One region of the Paenibacillus sp. J22TS3 genome, then DNA from elsewhere that is predicted to be linked to it. Evidence: predicted binding sites of a transcription regulator. Region 1 holds the regulator's gene; the other holds the start of a gene.

Region 1 (8,399 bases):
TCACCAATCATTCCAAACTGTTTACGGATGTGAAGGCCGGGCATCAGCTGCTGCCATCCTACGAGCGGCTGGTGATTGATGAGGCACATCATCTGGAAGATGTGGCTGGCAAGCACCTTGGTATGAATATGAAGTATTTCACCGTTCTTCATACCCTTACCCGGCTGTATAAAGACAGCCGTACAGGGCAGCTTCCTAATCTCCGCATCCAGCTTCAAAGCAGCGGTTCGGAGAAAGCACTGGAATGGGTTAACGTGATTGATAACTTGTATCCGGAACTGCTGGAGATCAAAGAGAACTGGGACCGTCTCAGCGACCAGCTGTTCAGCTTGATGCCTGAACGAAGTGATGCAGCTCCCGGTGAACCCGGCCAGTTCGTGCTTAGGCTCCTGCCGAATAACAAGCCGAAGAACTGGGAAGAGCTGAGCGAGCTTGAGAATCAAATCTATCTGACGATGGGGGGCGTCATCCGCAAGGGTGAGCGGATGATGAATGAGCTGAAGGATGATGATGACAGCTATGGGTCAGAGAGCTTGCTTACGGACATCAGCGGTCTATTTAAGGACTTGGTGGCCGAGCGGGACAATATCCGCTCATTCATGAAGCTGGACAACGAAGAGACCGTGTATTGGATCGAAGGCAACGGACATTACCGCAGCCGTTCTCTGCAGATTTACGCGGTGCCAGTTGAAGTTAGCCAACAGCTGAAGGAATATTTCTTTGACAAAAAGAAAAGTGTTATTATGACCTCGGCAACGCTGTCCGTGGACAAATCATTCCAGTACATGATTGAACAGCTGGGACTTCAGGAAGCTTCGGATCAGCATCGGCTGCTTACTTCCATGCTTCCTTCCCCGTTTAAATACCGGGAGCAGGCACTGCTTGTCATTCCAAGAGACTTCCCTAGTGTTAAGGGGAGTGTTGGTGATGACTACTTTGTCAGCACATTGGTGAGCTCGCTCGCTGATGCGGCGGTAGCGACACAGGGCCGTATGTTGGTCCTGTTTACCTCGTACCGGATGCTGCGCCAGGTCTACGATCCGTTGAAGGAGGCGCTTGGCGCGCAAGGCATTACTGTGATCGGACAAGGCGTGGACAGCGGCAATCGCACCAAGCTAACCCGCAGATTCCAAGGTCAGCAGGCCTCCGTACTGCTGGGAACAAGCAGCTTCTGGGAAGGGGTGGATATCCCGGGAGATGCGCTGACAAGCCTGGCGATCGTCCGGCTGCCCTTCCAGCCGCCGAATCATCCGCTGGTGGAGGCAAAGAGTGAGCGGCTTCAGCGGCAGAAGAAGAATCCGTTCATGAAGCTGTCCGTTCCGCAGGCGGTGATCCGGTTCAAGCAGGGCTTCGGACGGCTGGTCCGCTCCTCACAGGACCGCGGAATTGTGATTGTTTATGATACGCGGATTCTTGAGTCCTACTATGGGAAGTACTTCCTGTATTCTTTGCCGGGGCCAAAGATGGAGCATATGCCCACACAGCAAATGGTGTCCCGAATATCAGAATGGCTAGGCACCGGCGATTGACCGGACTCATTAGATTTAGGGGGAAATAGAGATGAAATCGGAGAAAATATCGGACGCGGTTGTGCGCAGATTGCCTGTATATCTGCGCTTTCTGAATGAGCTTAGCCTGCGGGAGGTTGCGACCGTTTCTTCACAGGAGCTTGGACAAAAGCTGGATCTGAATCCGGCACAAATCCGCAAGGATTTGGCATATTTCGGTGACTTTGGCCGTAAGGGAATCGGCTATGATGTTTCATATCTGATTGAGAAGATCCGCCAAATCCTGAATTTGGATCAGCAGATTAACGTGGCCCTTGTTGGGGCAGGTAATCTGGGCCAAGCCTTGTCGAACTACAATACGTATTTGAAAGATAACATGAAGATTGTGGCCCTCTTTGATGCTTCCGAGCACAAGATTGGCCAAAAAATCAACTCATTGACAGTGCAGCCGATTGAGGAATTGGGAGAGACGGTCAAGAGGCTGAATATCCGGATTGGGATTATTACAGTACCCGATATTGAGGCGCAGCGGGTTGCTGATCAGCTGATCAGCGCCGGAATAGAAGCCATACTTAACTTCGCCCCGACTATTCTGAAGGTGCCTGCCGGGGTACGTCTGCATGCGGCGGATTTCACTACCGATCTGCTCAGCTTGGCTTATTATTTGGAGGATGGAAAGGAAGACGAGTGGAATGAGTCGTAAATGGTTGATCAAGAACGGAACCTTTGTGGTATTGGAGCCGGGGCAATCCGTGATCAAGGGATATATGCTGATCGAGGATGATGTAATTAAATATGTTGGAGAGAGTTGCCCGGAAGGTGAAGAGGAGACAGAAGCTTTTGACGGAAGCGGCCTGCTTTTTTCTCCAGGATTGATCAACACCCATGGCCATGCGGCAATGTCCCTGCTGAGGGGTTATGGTGATGATATGGAACTCCAAACGTGGCTTCAAGAGAAGATGTGGCCTATGGAGGCCAAGTTTACATCTAACGATGTATACTGGGGAACATCCCTGTCTGTATTGGAGATGCTCAAAGGCGGAACCACGACCTTCCTGGACATGTACGACCACATGGACCAGGTGGCCAAGGTGGTGCAGGAATCCGGAATGCGCGCGGTGCTCATGCGCGGAGCTATAGGGCTGTGTCCAGAAGACGTGCAGCAGATGAAGCTGGAGGAGGCGGTACAGTTCGCCAAAGACTGGCATGGACAGGCCGATGGCAGAATCACTACCATGATGTCGCCGCACTCCCCTTACACATGTCCTCCGGCATTTATTGAGAAGTTTGTCCAGGCGGCACATGATCTGGACCTGCCGCTGCATACGCATATGTCGGAGACGGCTGCGGAAGTTCAGCAGAACATCAACGATTATGGGACACGTCCTGCCATCCATTTGGAGAAACTTGGATTTTTCTCCCGTCCATCCATTGTAGCCCATGGCGTTCATCTTACCGACGAAGAGATTGAAATCCTGGCCAGAAACAAGGTGGCCGTCTCCCATAACCCGGGAAGCAATCTTAAGCTGGCAAGCGGTGTAGCGCGTGTAATGGATCTTCAGAAGGCTGGTGTGGTCGTTTCTTTGGGTACCGATGGAGCAGCCAGCAATAATAACTTGGATATGTTTGAAGAGGTGAGGCTCGCCGCGTTGATTCATAAAGGCGTATCAGGTGATCCGACTGCGGTGCCTGCGGATGAGGCGCTCAAGATGGGCACCATTTATGGCGCACAGTCCGTCTATCTTCAGAACACTGGCCGTCTTGCCGCTGGCATGAAAGCAGATTTCATTGCTTTGGATACAGATCAAGCGCATTTTGTTCCATATACAGATTTCATTTCCCACATGGTCTACTCTGCAGGGCCGAAGGATGTTAAGCACGTGTGGGTGAACGGGGCGCAAGTCGTGAAGAATGGAAGCTGCATCACAATGGATGAAGAGCGGATTCGCCGGGAAGCTCAAGCATGTTTTGAAGGACTGCTCTCCCGTTAAGCGGAGACTTCTGGCCAGAAAGGAAGTGAAGGCTTGAAGAAAAAGACGAAATGGATTCTGCTCTCCATTCTCATTGTGCTTGTAGTTCTGTTCGGGATACAGCGTTATTATGTATATACCATGAGTGATTACTGGGCAGAGAAGGATGCGGCAATTATTGTGGCGAAGCAGCAGGCGGGACTGGCCTCGGTAGAGCATGCAAGCAAGTCGGTCTGGGATACCGTATGCTGGGTCATCGAGGGCAAGAGCACTTCTAATCAGGATATCGTGGTTTGGGTGGTTGACGGCAAAGTGGATCATCAGGAGCTGGCCAAGAACGGAGTTACTCTGGAGCAGGTGCGCAATAAGGTGAAAGCTGAGCTGCCAGATGCAACTATTGTTAGGCTCGTGCCTGGAATCTATGACAAAGACCCGGATGACACGGCAAAGGAATATGTATATCAATTGTTCTACAAAGAGAAGGATCATTATAACTACAGATTCTATAAATTCTCGGATGGGCAGGCTCTACAGGATACGTTTACCCTGCCTAATCGTTAAGAGGGTTGCTATTGGTATATTTTAAAATAAAGCTCTAAACCTAGGTTCTAATAAACAAGACCTTCCATCATGAGAATGGAAGGTCTTGTTTGGTTTGCGGCTATTTATTGAACGTTGTGAGAAATATCCCAACAATTTCAAAGATTTTCAGACATTCGCTTAGAAAAAGTATATATTCTGTGATATACTAATACTTGTACTTTTGAGATATATAATTGAGTATACAAAAAGACGGAGAAATCCGTTGATTTTTTATAAGGAGGATCTTCTATTGAAGAAGCTGCGTATCGTTCCTTTGGTTACTACTGTCGCTATATCTGCGGTTGTCCTGTTTGGTGGCTGGTTCGCGTATAGCCAGTTTGCGGTACAAGCTCCGCTTAAGAAATTGGTCACCCAGTATGATGGTGTGAAGAATGTTCAGTTTGATATTACCCAAAAGCAGGTGGATTTGAAACTCGATTTGGATCCCAAAACGGATTTAAGTGGTTTGGTTCAGCACTTAACTGTTGATGGTAAGTCCCTGCTCGGAAGCCGGAAGCTGAAATTAACGGTGGTTGATCATTCAAGCAAGACGCTGGACGAATGGTGGTCGAAGGCGCTCTTCCCGGTAGCTGAAGCGATGGATAATAAAAAGTATACGGAAATTCCAGCAACGCTGGAGAAGCTGAAGGAAGGCAGCCCGAATCTTACCGTGAACAGCGCGATGGATAGTGATAATATTTATGTAACATTAACCGACGGCAAAGCCAGCAAGTTTATTGTTCTTCCAAGGGTACCGGGCCAACTGGGGGTATGGAATAATGTCTAAGTATATTAAAGAAATCGTCATCGGATTTGTGCTTGTGCTGCTCGTGTTTATGGCTTACATCGGTCTTAATATTATCCCGGTTATCATTGGATTAGCCATGGTCGGTTCTCTCTATGCTGTGGTTCAGATGAGAGGCGGCATCACAGTAGGTGCCTCCCAGGAGAAGAAGCGCAAGAAGGCGGGACCAGCTAAGCTGACCTTTGAAGAAATCGGCGGGCAGGACAGTGCAAAGCAGGAGCTTCGCGAGGCGCTTGATTTCATGGTCAGACATGAGGAAATTCAAAAATTCGGCATTCGCCCGCTTAAAGGGATTCTGCTGACTGGACCTCCAGGGACCGGTAAGACGCTGATGGCCAAAGCGGCAGCGCATTATACGAAATCTGTATTCGTGGCGGCTTCAGGCTCGGAGTTCGTGGAAATGTACGTCGGCGTGGGTGCCGGACGCATTCGTGACCTGTTTAAGGAGGCACGGACCCGCGCGGCTCAAGAGAAGAAAGAGAACGCGATTATATTTATTGATGAGATTGATGTGATTGGTGGCAAGCGTGAAGGCGGCCAACAGCGCGAGTATGATCAGACGCTGAATCAGCTCCTGACCGAGATGGACGGAATCTATAACTCGGATACGCCGCGGATTCTTCTAATCGCCGCAACCAACCGGAAAGAGATGCTGGATAGCGCGCTGCTTCGTCCTGGCCGTTTCGACCGTCATATTCAGGTTGATCTGCCTGACAAGAAAGGCCGCAAGCACATTTTGGAGCTTCACGCCAAGAACAAGCCGCTGCATGCCAATGTTAGCCTGGACAAAGTAGCTGACGAGACGTATGGCTTCTCGGGTGCCCAGCTCGAAAGTGTGATGAATGAAGGGGCCATCTATGCCATGCGTGAGAATCTGTCCGTGATTGAACAGCGCCACCTTTCTATGGGAGTAGATAAAGTAATGCTCGGCGAGAAGAACGACCGCCAGTCCACTTATGAGGAGAAGCGCAGAGTTGCTGTGCATGAGCTTGGTCATGCCATTCTTGCGGAAATTGTGGCGCCGGGCAGTGTAAATCAAGTGGCTTTAAGCCCACGGGGACAAGCGCTTGGTTACGTCCGTCATAATCCACAGGAGGAGCAGTATCTTTACACGAAATCTTATTTGGAAGGGCGGATTATGGTTGCCTTGGCTGGAGCTGCTGCGGAAGAGATCTATTACGGCGGAAGAAGCACAGGCTCAAGCAATGACTTTGAGCAGGCGCTCAAGCTTGTACACACCATGATGACTTCGGGCCTTACCAGTTTGGGAATTGTGAATATGGACATGGTGACCAAAGAAGTGCTCATGAAGGAGAACAGCAGCATTCTTGATGAGCTTGCGGCAAGAACCAAAGCGGCATTAATTGAACATGCGGCAGTATTCGACAAATCTCTTGACATTCTTATGAGTGAGGAGCGTCTCTCAGGAGATGAATTTCGTTGTCAATTTCGTGACAGCGCCCTATTACCAGCCTGATTTTTTCAGGTTGGTAATTTTTTTTTACTTTTTATTCGTGCTAAGATATTATTATATGTTGGGTATAAAAAGATGTATTATTCGACATCAAGGGTATAATAAGATGTAGAGAGATTAATCCAAAGGATGGAGACGAGACACCATGTATTTTAAAAAAATAGGCGTTATCGGCGGCGGAACTATGGGCCAAGGTATTTGCGAAATGCTTGCAGCCAAGGGATTGGATGTTCTGCTGGTAGAAGAGACCCCGGACAAGCTGAACCATGCTTACAGCATGATTGAGACAAGCTTAGATAAACAGCTGGAGAAATGGGCGATCACCCAAGCTGAGAAGAAATTGATTCTTTCCAGAATTACAAAAGTAACGCATTTTGCCGAACTCGGAACCTGTGACATGGTCATTGAGACGATTTCGGAAGATTTGAATGCGAAGAAAGAGGTATTCACCCAGCTGGATCAGGTGTGCCCAAGCAACATTATTCTGGCGAGCAATACTTCCACTCTAAGCCTGACGGAGATTGCCGGAAGCACGATGTATCCGGAGCGCGTCATCGGCATGCACTTCATTTATCCGGTATCCCGGATCGATCTTGTAGAAATTATCCGTGGTCTGAAGACTTCTGATGACACCTTTAACAACACCAAGCGTTTCGTGGAGGAAGTAGTAGAGAAGCGGGGGATTATGGTTTATGAGTCTCCTGGCTTTGTCACTTCCCGTATTATTTGCATCTTGATTAACGAAGCTCTGCATGTTCTGGGCGAAGGTGTGGCTTCTGCTGAAGATATCGATGATTCCATGCGTGTAGGCTATCAGTTCCAATACGGGCCGCTGGAAATGGCCGACCGTTTCGGTCTGGATTCCGTGCTGGCCGCGCTTGAGCGTATGTTCCGTGAGTTCGGCGAGCTGAAATACCGCCCTTCCATCGTACTGAAGAAAATGGTCCGTGCCGGTAATCTGGGAGTTAAAACGGGCGAAGGCTTTTTCAAATACGATAAGGATGGTGACCGGATATGAAAGTTCTCGTAATTAACGCGGGTAGTTCCTCTTTAAAATACCAACTGTATGATATGGAAAATGAAAGTGTGCTGGCCAAAGGATTGGTTGAGCGCATTGGTATGGATTCTTCCATCCTTACCCACAAACCGACTGATAAGGAAGAAGTGACCGAAGTCAGCGAAATTCTTGAGCACACCACAGCGATTCGCAAGGTGCTGGAGAAGCTGACAGACAAAGAGCACGGTGTTCTGAATTCCGTAGATGAGATTCAGGCTGTTGGTCACCGGGTGGTTCATGGCGGTGAGACCTTTAAAGGTTCAGCCCTGGTGACACCTGAGGCAAAAGCGGAAATCCGCCGCCTGTTCGACCTTGCTCCGCTTCATAATCCTCCGGCAATCATGGGGATCAATGCGGCCGAGAAGAACATGCCGGGCGTTCCACAGGTGGTTGCATTTGATACAGCCTTCCATCAGACAATGGAGGAGAAAGTATACCTGTACCCGATTCCAAGAGTGCTGTACAAGAAGCATCATGTGCGCCGTTACGGTGCTCACGGTACATCCCACCAATTTGTAAGCAAGGCAGCTGCTTCATTCCTGAACCGGCCGATTGAAGATCTGAAGATCATCACTTGTCACATCGGAAATGGAGCAAGTCTGACCGCGGTTCAAGGCGGAATTTCCGTAGATACCTCCATGGGTCTCACACCGCTTGAAGGGTTGATGATGGGCACGCGCAGCGGTGATTTGGACCCGGCTGTGGTTACCTTTGTCATGAACAAGGAAGAGCTGTCCATCAGTGAAGTCAACTCCATGCTGAACAAGCACAGCGGTCTGCTCGCAATTTCAGGGGTGAGCAGTGATATGCGTGATATTACGGATGGTATGGAGGCTGGTGAGCCTAATGCCACTCTGGCGTTTGAGATGTATGAATATCGTCTGCGCAAGTATATCGGTTCTTATGCGGCTGCCATGAACGGTGTGGATGTTATCGTATTTACAGCGGGAGTTGGGGAAAATTCTGCGATTGTACGGCAAAAAGTATGTGAGAACTTAACCTA
Region 2 (8,055 bases), 170 kb from region 1:
ATTACAATGATAGGCACTTGGAGCAAGCAGGAAAACAAAATGAAGTACACGTTGTTTTTTACAGAAACCCAAAAACGTTCTTGGCCTAAGGCCTTTGTAAAATTATCAAAGCCAATAAATTTCATATGCGTGGAAACACCGTTCCAGCTTGTAAAACTCAAATAAATTGATGAAAAAATCGGGTAAATAAAAAACATACCAAACAATATTAATGCGGGTAATACGAACAATATGAATACAGTAGGGTTCTTCAACGCTTTGTTCATACCAAACCTCCGGTTCTTGGGACGTGAGCTGCTCTATTTCTATTGTCCAGCTTTCGTGTAGAAGGGAATGCACCCTTACCGTGGTGAAGGATACATTCCCTTTGTTACCTAATTACTCTTTGTTGGCCAGCACTTCATCAGTTACCTTTTGAAGATCTTGAGCCATCTTCTCAGGAGTCGTTTGGCCGCCAATCAGTTTTTGAATTTGTACTGCGCTGAACTCTGTGTTGATGTCAGCTGCAACTTGGGAATCCCATGCAGGGAAGGAACCTTTAGTGGAGCTCAGTACTTTAGTGATGTCTTTCATCAGATCATCTGTAACAGTTGCGTTGAGCTTGTCTTCTGAAACTGCCATCGAAGGAAGAACCCCGTCTTCAGCAAGTCCGCGAAGCTGCATGTCTTCATTGAACAGTTCTTTGATAAATTTCTTAACCGCATCCAACTTACGAGGATCGTCAGCTACAGAAGCGGAGAAGCCATAACCATTATTGGAATCGCGCATAAGAGCTGTTTGTTCTCCAACACCGCCATCAACAGGAGGCATATTAAAGAATCCTACTTTTCCGATCATAGCTTCACCGGATTGGCCCTTCTTGAATACGGAGGATTTCCAAGTACCATCGAACCAGAGTGGTGCTTCACCGGAAGTGAATTGGCCAGTGATATCGCCATATGCGAAGCCAAGCTCACCTTTCTTAAAGTAACCTTTCTTCTCCCAGTCCACATGTTTAGCGAACGCTTTCACCATGTTCGGATCTGTCCATTTTGCTTCGCCGGCAGCAATCTTCTTCACAATATCCGGTCCAGCGTAGCGAGCCCACAGTTGGTTTGTCAGCATCAGAGGTACCCAGCCCTCTTTGGAAGCTGCTGCAATAGGTGTTTTGCCATCAGCTTTGATCTTGGCAAGCAAGTCTTCAAGCTCTGGGAAAGTCGTAGGAACTTTCAGACCTTTTTTCTCAAAGTACTCTTTGTTATAAAAGAAACCTTCGGCGGAAGCACCGATCGGAAGACCGTATACTTTACCATCAACAGTGTAAGGATCCAACACGTTCGGGAATTTGTCAGCGATTCCAAGTTCTGCGAGGATTGGAGTCAGGTCAAGCATTCTTCCCTCTTTAGCATACATTTGGGCATCCGGGCTGCCGAATACGTCAAAGATATCAGGTGGGTTGCCCGCAGCCATTTCTCCGCGAAGTTTTTCCTTACGGTTAACTTCAGAATCTACACCGTCGAGCTTAATGGTAAGACCTGGTGTTTCTTCTTGTACCTTCTTAACAACATCCTGAAGGATTGCCAGGCGGTTCTTCTTATCGGCCCCTACTTGGGTGTGACGTAGTGTCACTTCAAATGGTGAAGTATCCGCTTTCTCTTCTTGCTTCGGTGTATCACCTGTCTTTGGTGGCTCTTCGGCTTTGGTGCCGCCGCCGCACGCTGTCAGCATAGTAGTTGTCACGAGAAACAATGACAGTAACAATACTAGACTCTTTTTCATTTATTTGACCCTCCCATAGAATGGTTTGCCTTACACTTTCATTATAGGAACCGCTTTCAATATTGGTAAGGAGGACATATTTCTTTTGAAGGGATAAAATCCTCTAATCATTAACCTTCCTCTCAAAAATCTGTTGAAACAACGGCAAATAGCGCAAGAAATCCGGTTTTCACCTTCATTTCTCACGCTATTTCTGGATAAACTTGCAATTATTTTATGATTCCAGGACTTTCTGCTTACTTCCAATTCCGATTAAATCATAGGCCCTTTGGACCTCTTCATCTGTTGGAGACGGGACATTCTCTAACGGATACTTCCATTTCAGAGCTTCCCATTTATAGATTCCCATCTGATGGTATGGAAGAATCTCAAACTTCTCTACCCCGTTCAATTTGCCTACGAATCTACCTAAACGGAGCAGGTCCTCTTCCTCGTCATTGATTCCTGGCACAAGCACGTGCCGGATCCACATCGCTCTATTATGCTCTGACAACCACTCCGCCATCTTCAGCATACGCTCATTCGGCTTGCCGGTCAGCTCAATGTGTTTCTCGTTATCAATATGCTTCAAGTCCAGGAGCACCAGATCTGTAACATCGAGCAGATCTTTAATCTTGTCACCCTCGTTATAACCATTCGTATCCAGCGTGGTATGAAGTCCCCACCGTTTCTTCACTTCCCGGAACAGTTCTGTTACAAAGTGCGCCTGTAGTGTCGCTTCACCACCAGAGACCGTAATTCCTCCACCCGAAGAACGATAGTAATTAACATAAGGCTCAATCTCTGCCAACACCTCTTCGAGGCTCATATCCTTTCCGCCAGTCAAGTCCCATGTATCCGGGTTGTGGCAGTACTTGCATTTAAGTAGGCAGCCCTGCATAAAGAGGACGAACCGAATTCCCGGGCCATCTACGGTGCCGAATGTTTCCAATGAATGAATATGACCTGTAATCATGCTATTGTCACCCTTTCTGCAGGTCTGCAGCAATTTATTATAAGATTGTATCCCTATACGACCAGTTGATCCTTACATAGAACCGTGGAAAGTACGGTTAATTACGTCGAGCTGCTGTTCGCGAGTCAGCTTAATGAAGTTTACGGCATAACCCGATACACGAATAGTCAGCTGAGGATAGTTCTCTGGATGCTCCATAGCGTCCATGAGCTGTTCACGGTCAAATACGTTGACGTTCAGGTGATGGGCCCCACTGCCGAAATATCCGTCCATCATAGACACCAGATTGGACTTGCGTACTTCCGGCTCTTTCCCCAACGCTTTCGGAACAATGGAGAATGTATTGGAGATACCATCAAGACTGTGCTCATATGGCAGCTTTGCTACAGAGCTCAGGGAAGCGAGGGCTCCCTTCTTGTCACGGCCATGCATAGGGTTAGCGCCTGGAGCAAATGGCTCGCCGGCTTTACGTCCGTCTGGTGTAGTACCGGTCTTCTTACCGTATACCACGTTGGATGTGATGGTCAGCACGGATTGTGTAGGCATGGCGTTCCGGTAAGCTTTATGCTTGCGGATCATACTCATGAACTGCTCAACCAGCCCAACAGCGATTTGGTCGACCCGGTCGTCATTGTTACCGTAGCAAGGGTATTCACCTTCAATTTTGAAGTCTACCGCAATTCCTTTCTCGTTGCGGATAGGGGTCACCTTCGCATATTTTATTGCGCTAAGTGAGTCCGCCGCTACTGATAAGCCGGCAATACCACAAGCCATTGTGCGGAGAATATCGCGGTCATGAAGCGCCATCTCGATGCGTTCATAACTGTATTTATCATGCATGTAGTGGATGACATTCAGCGTATTCATATAAAGCTTAGCCAGCCACTCCATCATAGGTTTGAAGCGTTTCATAACCTCGTTGTAATCAAGTACCTCAGATGTGATTGCCGGATATTCAGGACCTACCTGAACGCCGGATTTCTCATCTTTACCTCCGTTAATGGCGTACAGCAGGGCTTTGGCCAAGTTAGCACGAGCTCCGAAGAACTGCATCTGTTTACCGATCTCCATAGCGGATACGCAGCATGCGATACCGTAATCATCGCCATAGATCGGGCGCATCAAATCATCACTTTCATATTGAATGGAACTTGTTTCGATGGAGACTTTAGCACAGTATTTCTTGAAGCCTTCAGGAAGCTGTTCCGACCACAATACAGTTAAGTTTGGCTCTGGTGCTGGACCCAGATTGTACAGGGTATGCAGGAACCGGAAGCTGTTCTTGGTCACGCGGGTCTGACCGTTCACCGCCATGCCCCCGAGGGATTCGGTTACCCAGGTTGGGTCTCCACTGAACAGTTCATTGTAGTCAGGAGTACGCAGGAATTTCACGATCCGAAGCTTCATGACAAAATGGTCAACCAGTTCCTGTGCTTGTTCTTCTGTCAATGTGCCTTCAGCAAGGTCACGTTCGATGTAAATATCCAGGAAGGAAGATACGCGGCCCAGAGACATCGCGGCACCGTTCTGTTCTTTAATGGCTGCAAGATAGCCGAAATATACCCACTGGAAGGCTTCTTTGGCTGTATTGGCGGGCTGTGAAATATCAAAGCCGTGCATCTCAGCAAGAACCTTAAGCTCGCCCAGAGCCCGGATTTGCTCGGATAATTCCTCACGCAGACGAATTACATCCTCATCAATCACATCAAGTTCAAGCTGCACCAGTTCATTCTTCTTCTGAGCGATCAGGAAATCAACACCATAGAGTGCAACCCGGCGGTAGTCCCCGATAATCCGGCCACGGCCGTAAGCATCTGGAAGACCGGTAATGATCCCTGCTTTACGGGCAGCTCTCATCTCGGAAGTATAAGCATCGAATACGCCTTGATTGTGTGTTTTGCGGATCGTTGTGAAGATGTTTACAACTTCTTCAGGCATTTTGAAGCCATAAGCCTCACAAGCATCAATCATCATCCGGATGCCGCCAAATGGTTGAATGGAGCGTTTGAATGGCGCGTCTGTTTGAACCCCGACGATTTGTTCTTTGTCCTTATCCAAATATCCAGGTTTATGTGAAATAATTGTCGAAGGGGTGTTCACATCCACATCCAGCACTCCGCCATTTTCCCGTTCCTGTTTGGTCAAGTTGGATACAATCTCCCACAGTGCTTTCGTATTGGCTGTCGCACCTTGAAGGAAGTCCTCACGGCCATGGTAAGGGGTAAGATTATGGTCGAGGAAGTCACGAACATTAACCTCTTTCTGCCATTTCCCTTTCTTAAAGCTTCTCCAACCCGATTGTGCGGCTTGTACTTCTCTCTCAATTACCGACATGATAATTCCCTCCATCTCTGAATTGTGTGAACAGACAAGATCCCCCAAGGCAATGCCAACTTAATGTTGTGATAGTTTTCACAATCAAATTTACTCCTACCCTAACATCAATGCCGATACTCCCTATAACTTCTGTTTACCGGGACCTTTTATACTTTTATCATAGAGGATTTGCCTGAAAAAGGATGTGACAAATATCACATTTGCGGTGATATTTGTCACTCCATTTTTTACGTGCTATGAACCTGTAGTTTGTGCTTATTCAAATCTTCCGTAGAATGCGTCTCTATAGACTTCTGCAAGTTCCTTAACAAGCGGCAGCTTAGGATTCGCAGTTGTACATTGGTCTTCGAAGGCGCGGTCAGCCAGATAGTCCACTCTGCTCTCGAAGTCTTTTGGATCGAAGCCCAGCTCCTGGAACGTTTCTGGAATACCCAGTTTGCGGTTCAGATCGCGGATTGCGCCAATCAGACTCTTCACGCCTTCTTCGGTAGTGCGGGCTGGCAGTCCCAGAATGCGGGCAATCTCAGCATAACGTTGATCCGCAACAAAGTTGGTGTATTTAGGGAACGCTGCGAACTTAGTTGGTTTCTTCGCATTATAGCGGATGACATGCGGCATCAGGATCGCGTTGGTGCGTCCATGAGCGGTATGGTATTGTCCGCCCCATTTATGAGCCAAGCTGTGGTTGATGCCAAGGAAAGCATTCGCGAATGCCATACCGGCCAATGTTGATGCGTTATGCATTTTCTCGCGTGCCAGCTTGTCACCAGTCAACGCCGATTTCTCAAGCCATTCGAATACAAGCTGAATTGCTTTGATCGCCAAACCATCGGTGTAGTCATTAGCCATGACAGATACATAGGCTTCGATAGCATGGGTGAGTACGTCCATACCTGTGTCAGCTACGGCTACTTTAGGCAGACTGTACACAAATTCAGGATCAATAATGGCTACATCCGGTGTTAATTCATAGTCAGCGAGCGGGTACTTGGTGTTACCGTTAACCTTGTCGGTGATAACTGCGAAAGATGTTACTTCAGAACCCGTACCCGAAGTGGTTGGGATCGCAACAAACTGTGCTTTTTGACCAAGGCGTGGATATTTGTAGATCCGTTTGCGGATATCCATGAATTTCTGTTTCAAGTTGTTGAAATCTGTGTCTGGGTATTCATAGAACAACCACATGCCTTTTGCAGCATCCATTGGAGAACCGCCGCCGAGTGCGATGATGCAGTCCGGCTGGAATTGAGCCATAAGCTCTGTTCCCCGTTTCACCGTAGTTGTGGATGGGTCCGGCTCAACTTCCGAGAACACTTCAATGGCGACCGGAGTTTGTCTTTGACGCAGATAGTGCTCTACTCTTTCCACATAACCCAGTTTCACCATCATTGGGTCCGTTACGATCAGCACACGGCTGATATCCGGCATTTTGGCAAGATATTGAGTAGCCCCTTTTTCAAAATAAATCTTCGAAGGTACTTTGAACCATTGCATATTCACGGTACGGCGATTCACCCTTTTCACGTTGATGAGGTTAACTGCAGTTACGTTAGAAGATGTCGAATTGCGTCCATACGAGCCACAGCCCAGTGTCAGAGATGGCAGGTTCGTATTGTAGATATCACCGATACCGCCTTGCGAAGATGGCTGATTCACCAGAATCCGGCAGGTTGGCATGCGGTCAGAGAATTTTTGGATAACTTCTTCGTTGTTCGAGTGAATAACCGAAGAGTGACCCATACCGCCGAAGGCAACGACTTCAGCCGCGCGATCAATACCTTGCTGAGCGTTGGATACTTTGTAGCAGGCCAGAACCGGGCTCAGCTTCTCAGCCGACAGCGGGTATTTAGGACCTACGCCTTCTACTTCGGCAACAAGGATTTTGGTGCCTTCAGGTACTTGAATTCCGCACATTTCAGCAATTTTTACGGCTGGTTGGCCTACAATTGCCGGGTTAACTGCACATTTCTCAGCAACGATTGCGCCTGCGCTCAGCTTAGCAGCTTCTTCCTTATTCACGAAATAACATCCGTTGGCAATCATTTTCTTCTTCACTTGGTCGAAGATTGGCTCTTCAATAATTACAGCTTGCTCGGAAGCGCAAATCATACCGTTGTCAAAAGTTTTGGACAAGATCAGGTCGTTTACCGCTTGATCGATATCCGCGCTTTTCTCAATGAAGCATGGCACGTTACCAGGTCCCACGCCGAGTGCTGGCTTACCACAGCTGTAGGCTGCACGAACCATTGCCGAACCGCCAGTTGCCAGAATCAAGGCCACATCAGGATGATTCATCAAAGCGTTCGTTTTATCCATGGAAGGTGCTTCAATCCACTGGATGCAATCAGCCGGTGCGCCGTGCTCGACAGCTGCTTTCAGCAGGATCTGTGCAGTTGCGGTACAGCAGCTTTGTGCAGATGGATGGAAGCCGAAGATAATCGGGTTGCGTGTCTTAATCGCAATAAGTGCTTTGAAGATCGTAGTTGATGTCGGGTTGGTTACCGGAGTAATCCCCATGATAATACCTACTGGCTCTGCAATCTTCTGGAAGCTGTCATACGGGTTGTCTTCAATAACCCCTACGGTCTTGTCGTTCTTGATATTATGGTAGATATATTCTGTCGCGAACATATTCTTGATAATTTTATCTTCGTACACACCCCGACCTGTTTCTTCAATAGCCAGCTTCGCCAGGTGCATGTGCTTATCCATACCCGCAAGGGCCATGGCTTGGACAATTTCATCAATTTGCTCCTGGTTCATTTGCATGAAGGCGTCGGATGCTTTCTTTGCTTTGTTGATCAATGTCTGGATGTGTTCTTCAGCAGTTGGCTTTACAGTTTCGTTAACTTGAGCTTTGGTAGCCATAACTCTCATCCTCCTATTATTTAGGTGAGCGGATTGTTGAAGTTGTTATTTCGTGAAATTTTTCACAAGTGTATTTAACTTCAATGTTGCCACTCGTCTTTCTTCTCTCTACGCATTGATCTTAGCATAGTGAAAAA

What was found. Region 1 encodes Rex, which represses fermentation and respiration genes when NADH is low (regulators of the CRP and FNR family bind a similar motif). Its sites were predicted from a motif close to TTGTGAAATATTTCACAA; they were not measured.
Region 2: pflB (formate C-acetyltransferase) is a predicted target of Rex. The motif match lies at 5,114-5,131, and genes of this name have one in related genera.

What each region holds. Positions count from the first base shown of each region.
Region 1 is NZ_BOSF01000001.1:366,077-374,475, reverse strand. Features, by position in the region: gene dinG (ATP-dependent DNA helicase DinG) at 1-1,529, shown strand, start outside; gene KJS63_RS01680 (redox-sensing transcriptional repressor Rex) at 1,561-2,211, shown strand; gene KJS63_RS01675 (amidohydrolase) at 2,201-3,499, shown strand; gene KJS63_RS01670 (cell wall elongation regulator TseB-like domain-containing protein) at 3,533-4,039, shown strand; gene KJS63_RS01665 (hypothetical protein) at 4,311-4,847, shown strand; gene KJS63_RS01660 (AAA family ATPase) at 4,840-6,342, shown strand; gene KJS63_RS01655 (3-hydroxyacyl-CoA dehydrogenase family protein) at 6,485-7,357, shown strand; gene KJS63_RS01650 (acetate/propionate family kinase) at 7,354-8,399, shown strand, end outside.
Region 2 is NZ_BOSF01000001.1:536,466-544,520, forward strand. Features, by position in the region: gene KJS63_RS02595 (carbohydrate ABC transporter permease) at 1-266, opposite strand, end outside; gene KJS63_RS02600 (ABC transporter substrate-binding protein) at 379-1,758, opposite strand; gene pflA (pyruvate formate-lyase-activating protein) at 1,973-2,713, opposite strand; gene pflB (formate C-acetyltransferase) at 2,786-5,047, opposite strand; gene adhE (bifunctional acetaldehyde-CoA/alcohol dehydrogenase) at 5,306-7,918, opposite strand.